2 regions of the Rahnella sp. P4_A8 genome follow, and region 2 is predicted to be linked to the other one. Evidence: predicted binding sites of a transcription regulator. Region 2 holds the regulator's gene; the other holds the start of a gene.
The links. The regulator Fur, encoded in region 2, represses iron uptake genes when iron is present. The targets are predictions, from matches to a motif close to ATAATAATGAGAACNACTATCAA.
Positions count from the first base shown of each region.

Region 1: a site for Fur is predicted at 2,714-2,736, ahead of AC1DUO_RS08040 (TonB-dependent receptor domain-containing protein). Genes of this name have one in related genera too.

Region 1 covers NZ_JBFUHK010000010.1:68,409-72,627, forward strand. The annotation lists gene AC1DUO_RS08040 (TonB-dependent receptor domain-containing protein) at 123-2,495, opposite strand; gene AC1DUO_RS08045 (TetR/AcrR family transcriptional regulator) at 2,882-3,493, shown strand; gene AC1DUO_RS08050 (siderophore-interacting protein) at 3,631-4,219, shown strand, end outside.
Region 2 covers NZ_JBFUHK010000019.1:55,537-59,755, reverse strand. The annotation lists gene chiP (chitoporin ChiP) at 1-1,126, shown strand, start outside; gene chiQ (ChiQ/YbfN family lipoprotein) at 1,140-1,475, shown strand; gene fur (ferric iron uptake transcriptional regulator) at 1,604-2,059, opposite strand; gene fldA (flavodoxin FldA) at 2,372-2,899, opposite strand; gene AC1DUO_RS12335 (methyl-accepting chemotaxis protein) at 3,321-4,219, shown strand, end outside.

The DNA of each region.
Region 1 (4,219 bases), on a different contig from region 2:
AAAATTCCCATGTCAAGAAAATGTACAGGTGGGTTTAGTTTTGAGGAGAAGGTCACAAGGCGTAAAAAAGGCGTCATGTTTGCACATGACGCCTATGATGTTGTCCGTTCGGGCGTTATCGGTTAGAAATCGACGTTCACGCCCAACTGGAAGCTGCGACCCGGCATCACAGCCAGCGCTTTGTTGTACTCATCCTGATTGGTGGTTTCGGTCAGGGTGCGGCTGCTCAGGTAATCCCAGTATTTGCGGTCGGTGATGTTATAAACGCCACCGCTGAGTTTCACGTTCTTCGCGACTTTCCAGTAGGCCGTTGCATCCACCATACCGTAGCCCGGCACATTCATGTATTCGGTGGTGGAACCCGTGATTGGCGTACCGGCATTGGTGTAGCTCTGGCGGCTGGTCGCTTCGGCTTTTTTACCTTTCACGAAGGTGGCGGTCAGGGCGGTGCCGTAGATGCCGGATGGCGCATCCCATGCCACGCCAGCCACAAACTTCATTGGCGGCACGCTGTCGAGGTCAACATATTTGTCGCCATCGTAGCTGGATTTCGATTCACCCTTGGCATAACCCAGTGCGAAGGTGGTGCTCAGGCCATCAACGCTGCTGAACCAGGTACCGTAGTTAATTTTGGTACTCAGATCGCCACCGTAGATAAAGGCTTCATCGCGGTTTTCTGCCTGATAAATCGTATAAATATTGGAGGGCACATTGGTGAACATACCCGGGCTGCCCGCGCGGGTGTAGCGGGTGTTAGCAATGAAGTTTTTGTAGGTGTTATAGAAGAGAGAAGTCTTGAAGGTCACGCCTTCCGTGGCTTCGCCTTTCATGCCCCATTCAAAGTTATTGCTGGTTTCGGTTTTCAGATTAGTGTTACCGATCAGCGCGTACTGACCACGGCCTGCGTAGTTAGAACCGAGGTTCCAGGATCCGTAAAGCTGGCTGGCATCCGGGAACTGGGCACCGCGCTGGTACTGCAGGTAAGTCATCAGCTTAGGGGTGATGTCATAGGTGAAGGCCAGTGATGGCAGGGCCTGTGTATCGGAGTTGGCTTTACCGTACAGGGTGGAAACCTGATCTTCAGAAACAATGCTGTTGGACAAGTCTGACAGGTTTTCTGCCTTGGTATTCTGATACGCGACACGCACCGCAGGCACGACAGAGAAGTTATGGCCGTCGAGGTCAAACTTGATGGTGTCTTGCAGGAAGCCGCCGAAGATATACGTCCGGCTGTTAGCTTCCGGCTGCATGATAGTCGTGAAAGCACTTTGATCCGGGCTTTCGCGGAACGGACGTTCAGTGTTGGACACGCGGCCGTTGATACCGGCACTCAGCTCATGGCGACCCAGCGTTTTTAGCCAGCTGGTCTCCGCGCCGTAAGTGTTCACGTCATAGTTTGAGTAGACGTTCATCATCTGCTTACTTTCGTTTGGCAGATAGGTGTTGTCGTGTGCCTGGGTGTACTGGTAATACACTTTCGAGACGATGGCATCCACGTAATCGTTGAATGGCGTCCATTCATCTTTCAGGCTCGCGCCCCAGCGGCGGGTGTTACTTTGCTGTTGTGCGGTACCCAGAATCGCGCTGCCAGCATTGTTCCAGGTATCGTAATGGGTGTGGTTCACTTTCTCGTAGTAATCGAGGGTGCCGGTGACTTTATGTGCATCATTCGGCTGCCAGATGACCGACGTCATAATGGCGTCAGAGTGCCAGTTGGCCGGATACGCATRGAGCGTATCGCTGTTGTTGCTGGTTTCCTGGCCGTCGCGGCGGCTGATGGCGATCAGGCCCCGCAGGGTTTCGTCACCGGCGGCAGCGGTGATGCCGTTGTGCCAGGAACGATCCGAAGAATCATAATCAGACTGGTAACCGAAATAGACTTCCTTGCCCGGACGCAGGTAATCGTCGGCAGATTTTGGCAGGAAGGAAACGGCACCACCGATGGAGGTGTTGGCGCGATCGGCTGATGTGGCGCCGGATTCAATATCCACCTGACCGTAAATATACGGGTCGATGTAATCGCGGCCAATACCAAAGGTGTTCAGGCCCGCACGGCTGACGTAGCTGCGCCCGGTAGCGTTTGGCTGCGGAATACCGTCGACGTCGATACCGACGCGGTTGCTTTCCAGTCCACGGATGTTATAGCCGGTATAACCGCTGCGGTCGAAGCCGCTTTTGCCATTGCCGGAGCCACCACTCGCGCCGGTCGCGGTGATCAGCGGCTCATAACGCATGATAGTGCCGAAATCATTACCGCCTTTTCGCTGCATTTCTGCCGCCGTGATGGTGGTTTTCGAGCCCGGTTTTTTATCCGGCATCGTTTCGGTGACAGTCATGACTTCTTCATTGTTCTGCGCCAGATCCTGCGCGGTACGCACCGCCGGTTTTTTTTTGATGGCTTCAGAAGATTGCGTATTGCTTGCTGTGAGATCGGTATTGTCTTTAACGGCTTCCGCTGCATTTACGTTAAAGGTGGTGGTGAGAATCGTCCCCATGAAAATGACGTTTTTCACCAAACCCTGCTGTGTAAAGGATTTGAACATTTGTTATAAGTCCTGGACTAATTTTTTTAAGTTCTGCTCGCATTTACTGCCTTTCGACAAATCAGACGCGCTGGTCATCTGCATGCAATTCTTCCGTGAAAAGGCCATTATCCTTATAAAATATGGGTTTATTTAACATCCGCACCCATTTCGGCTTCGTGAGAATGATAATGATACTGATAATTGTTATCAACAAAATGATAAAAAAAATGTAGTTCTTAACGAAATCTTTGCAATTCGTCTTTCGAAACGGGCCAGGGGGCGCGGCTTTACAAGCCGGAAAGGCATGGTTAGAGTGGGTACAAATAGAAACTGTACCGTACAGTTAAGGAGTGAAAATGAAAGTACGTACCGAGGCCAGAAGGGATGCCATTGTGGATGCCGCGGCGGAATTATTTCAGGAGTGCGGCTACGAGCGTGCTTCGATGAATGAGCTTGCCCGGCGGCTTGGCGGATCAAAAGCCACACTTTACAATTACTTTCCCTCCAAAGAATCGCTGCTGGTGGCGGTGGTTAAAGCCTACGCCACCGGGCATCTTTCCGATGCCGTTGACGGGCTTTCCGCCCCCTTGCCTGATCTGCCGCTGGAAACGGTGCTGACCCGTTTTGGTGAAAGAATGTTGCTGGTGCTGACCAACGACGGTACCGCGCTGGCGGTATACCGGATGGTGATTGCCGAAGCCGGGCGTTCTGACATCGGTATGTTGTTTCACGATGCCGGTCCGGGTGAAGCCATCGAATCACTGGCGGCATTTTTAGCGCTGGCGATGCAAAAAGGGCAACTCGGCAATGCTGATGCCGATTTGCGCGCGCGCCAGTTTCTGGCGCTGGTGACGGCGCAAACCAATATGCGTTTGTACCAGAGCGACCCTGCGCCACTGGACGTCATCGAGATCAAGCAACTGGTGAAAAACGCCGTCGAGATGTTCCTGTACGGCGCCGTGCGCTAGCCATTCTTCCTCCTGCCACTGCAATCCGAAGCCATCCACGCGATGGCTTTTTTGTTTTTCCTTACACTTTCCGGGATTGCAGAAAACATGACTAAGATATATCTTTCGGCAAACCTTATCGCAAAAGAGAGAACGTGATGGCACAACATCGCACTGAAACCCCTGCCGCAAACCTGCCGGTCCGGGTCAAAAACGAACTGGTTTTCCGTCATATCACGGTAAAAAGCAGTGAAACGATTTCCGGCTGTTTTAAACGCATTGTATTAAACGGCGACGAGCTGACCGGGTTTACGTCACGCGGCTTCGATGACCACATCAAACTGTTTTTCCCGGCGAATCCGGGGGATGCCATTACACCACCCGCTGCAACCGAAGAAGGGATTGTGTGGGGCGAAGGGCCGCGTCCGCTGAACCGCGAATACACGCCGCTGCATTACGATGCACAGACCAACGAACTGACACTGGATTTCTATATTCACGACGGGGGTGTCGCCAGCGAATGGGCGGCTGATGCGAAGCCGGGCGATAAACTGATCATCGGCGGGCCACGTGGTTCACTGATCATCCCGACCACCTATAAATGGCAGTTGTATGTCTGCGATGAAACCGGTCTTCCGGCGGTGAAACGCCGTCTGCGTGAGCTGAAACAGGCGGCGTCTGACGCCAAAATCACCGTGCTGGTGAAAGTGAAAGACGTGAGTTGCGTCAGCTATTTAGATGATGAAC
Region 2 (4,219 bases):
TGATATCGCAGCCTTTACGGCGATTGAAATGGCCGAGAGCAGCGAGAGCGGCCATCCCAACGAAATCGCCTTTTCTAACAGCAACCGCGCCTACGACGAAGATTACTCCGGGGATAAAAGTGGGGTCAGTCTTTATAAGGCAGCCGGTAAATTCAAATATGGCGGATTCTGGGGGCACGCAGGGTATATTCAGCCTACCGGACAGACGCTGATCGCACCGCACTGGAGCTTTATGCCGGGTACGTATCGCGGTGCGGAAGCCGGTTATAAACACGATTTCGGTGACCCGGGTGAACTGAGTTTCTCCTATATGTGGGCTGATGAATATAAATCGCCGTGGCATCTGGAAATGGATGATTTCCGCCAGAATGACAAGAAAACCGGCGTTTCTTATATTCATTCGCTCGGTGCGAAATATGATTTTAAAAATGACTTCGTACTGGAAGGCGCATTTGGCCAGGCTGAAAGTTATGTCGATCAGTACTTTGCTAAGGCCTCGTACAAAATGGATCTGCTGGGCAATCCGCTGACCACCAGCTATCAGTTCTATGGTGCAGAAGACCGCATCAGTGACAAGAATGATCCGAACAGTCTGTATGACGGTCTGGCATGGTTGCAGGCACTGACCTTTGGCTATACCACCGGGCAGTTTAACTGGCGTCTGGAAGGGACGATGGTGAAAGCGGAAGGGAATCAGGGCTACTTCCTGCAGCGCATGACCCCGACTTATTCTTCCTCAAACGGCCGTCTTGATGTGTGGTGGGACAACCGCTCGGACTTCAACGCCAACGGTGAAAAAGCAGTATATGCCGGCGTGCTTTATGATCTGGCGAAATGGGACCTGCCGGGGTTCGCGGTCGGTGGTTCGTACGTCTATGCGTGGGATGCCAAACCGAGCACCAACGCCGCTTATGACCAGAGCCAGCGTCTGAAAGAAAGCGCATGGAGCCTGGATGCGCTGTACACCATTCAGGAAGGGCGCGCCAAAGGGACGTTGTTCAAACTGCATTACACCCAGTACGACAACCATTCGGACATACCGAGCTGGGGCGGCGGTTACGGCAACATTTTCCAGGATGAAAAAGACGTGAAATTCATCGTTATCGCTCCATTTACTATTTTCTGAGGTCGCTATGTCGATGAATAAATTACTGATGATCATGGTTTCGGCTGTTTTGCTGGCCGGTTGTGCACCCACCGCCGATCAGGCACAAATATCCCAAACGCGGGAAGATTACCGTGCCTGTATCAATACGTCAGAAGGCAATCCGGACAAACTGGCATCCTGCGAGGTGTTACTGAATAAACTGAAACAGGAAAAAGCCCACCAGCAATTTGCAGAACAGGAGACGGTGCGCGTGGTGGATTATCAGCGATGTCTGACGGCGCGTAAAACTGGCGACGGTCAGGCATATGCTGCTGATTGCGGGAAAATCTGGCAGGAAATAAAAACGAACAATTCACCTAAGCCGTGAATCTCAGCAGCGAAACATACCCCGGCTTGCCGGGGTTTTTTATGCCTGCTATCCGGGCTCAATCTGCGTCGATATCAGACATAAAAAAACCGCTTTTCAGCGGTTAATTTAGTCAAAGCCTGTGCAGATTACTGCGCAGGTTTATCGTTGTGCAAAGAGTCATCTTCGCGGCAATCGCCTGCTTCACAGTGGCCGTACAGATACAGGCTGTGGTTGGTGAGCTTGATACCGTGTTTCTTAGCAATCTCACGCTGACGACCTTCAATATATTCGTCACGGAATTCGATCACACGACCGCAATCCAGACAGATCAGGTGGTCGTGGTGATGTTGCTGGGTCAGTTCGAATACGGACTTGCCGCCTTCGAAGTTATGACGGGTGACAATACCGGCGTCGTCAAACTGGTTCAGAACGCGGTAAACCGTCGCCAGGCCAATTTCTTCACCCATATCAATCAGTTGCTTGTAAAGATCTTCCGCACTAACGTGATGACCTTCCGGCGCTTGCAGCACTTCCAGGATTTTGAGGCGCGGAAGCGTGACTTTTAAGCCGGCTTTCTTCAGTGCGGTGTTGTTGTCAGTCATGCGGATTCAGTCCTGTTACTATGTGCTAATCAAGTTGAGGCATGCAGCCTGTGGCATCGGCGGCACAAAATTATTCGTTTAGTCTCTTCGTTTAACGCAATGTGCCAATTCTCGTCAACGACAGCCTGTTAATAAAGATCACAAATTGCCGGTCACATTTGGAATGCAACGACTTGATCAATAGAAAAAACAGAGGAACTCAGTGTACCTTGATACGACCGAAAGTTACAATTTTGTAGCAGTTAAATTGTTAATTTCAGTAATAGTTTGGCCCTTCAATTGTAGAATAAATCCTCAGGGCCAACAGGGTTTTTAGCCAATAATTTCAGAAAGGCTAAGTTCTTCTGTGATCTGTTTCACCCAGGCATCAACACGTTCGCTGGTCAGTTCGGGCTGACGATCTTCGTCAATTGCCAGTCCTATGAAGTGCTTATCATCCGCCAGGCCTTTAGATGCTTCAAAGTGGTAACCTTCGGTAGGCCAATGTCCGACAATCACTGCGCCGCGTGGCTCAATGATATCGCGCACGGTGCCCAGCGCATCGCAGAAATATTCGGCGTAGTCTTCCTGGTCACCGCAACCAAACAGTGCCACCAGCTTACCTTCGAAATCTATCTCTTCCAGCGTTGGGAAAAAGTCGTCCCAGTCACACTGCGCTTCACCGTAATACCAGGTTGGAATGCCGATAAGCAAAATATCGAATTTTTCCAGATCCTCTTTGCTGCTCTTCGCAATGTCATGCACCTCTGCAACATCTTTACCCAATTGCTTCTGGATCATTTTTGCGATGTTTTCGGTGTTACCTGTATCGGATCCAAAGAAGATACCTACAACGGCCATAAGATTACCTAACCTCTTGTTCTCAATGAAGTGCTCTGCAACGCAGGCAATAATAATGCAGATGATAGCAAACTCGTGCGGCGGAGAATATGCTTCTGCTCGCCTTCTTAACTGGGAAATAAGTTTATCGGGCAATATTTTTAAGTGTTATCGCCTTTGTGTGCTTTCACCTGCGGCGAATTAACCTCAGGGTTAATGAGGTCAAAAGCAAGTTTGAGAAATAAGTCGTCACAATACTAAATTTCGAGAACATTCCGCCGATAGATGATTCGGGAGCAATCTCAACATAATAAAGAAATCGATGCCCGGAGAGGTGTTCAAACATGTCCTGGGGCACTTGCCTGCTGGTTACCTGTCTTGATTCTCCGCATCCCCGTCAATCCTCAGGCCAGAAACAGACATGTTTCGAGAGAGGCATATCGTGCAGTTTTTAAAAAATATCACCATCAGGGCCGCTTTATTAACCATTCTTGGCATCTTTTGCGTCATGTGGGCAGGTGTTTCCCTTTACACCGTCACCTCACTGGACACACTGACCCAAAATACCAAAAATAGTACCGAGCTGGTCAACAATATGGCGCTGATCAATAAAGGAAATGATCAGTATTTTCGTACCGTGACGCGCCTGAGCCGCGCCGTGGCACAGCTTCAGGCCGATCCGTCAAAAGGTCCGGAAATTTTTGATACCGCCAAACAATCACTCAGCGGGCTGACGCAGGCACTGGCCAGTTTTAAAGCGGCACCGCATCCGGGGCTGGAAGATTCCTCCGTGCAGGAATTGATCACCAGTTGGGAAAATCTGATCACGCAGGGCGTCACGCCATTGTTCGACGCAGCCCGCAGCAAAAATACGGAGTCCTATAACCAGCTAGCCAATTCCACCGTACCTGCACTGAGCCGCAGCTTTGGCTCATCGATGGAGAAAGTCAGCGGTCAGATCGCTGTCGATTTTGATGCGGCACAACGGCAATCCACCCATCTGACGTCATTTAGCAAAGTGATTCTGCTGACGGCATTTGGTATCGGGCTGGTGATTTTATTGCTGACTGACCGTTATCTGGTGATGGCGCTGGTGAAGCCGCTGGATAAAATCCGCGGTCACTTCGCGGTGATCGCCAGCGGCGATCTGACGTTTTATCTGGAAGAATTCGGTAAAAACTGCGCCGGTAAGCTGATTCCGTTGCTGAACGAGATGCAGTTGAGCCTGGTCAATACCGTTCAGACCATCCGCAACTGCACCAATCACATCTATCAGGGCGCGTCAGAAATTTCAGCCGGGAACAACGATTTGTCTTCCCGTACGGAAGAACAGGCGTCGGC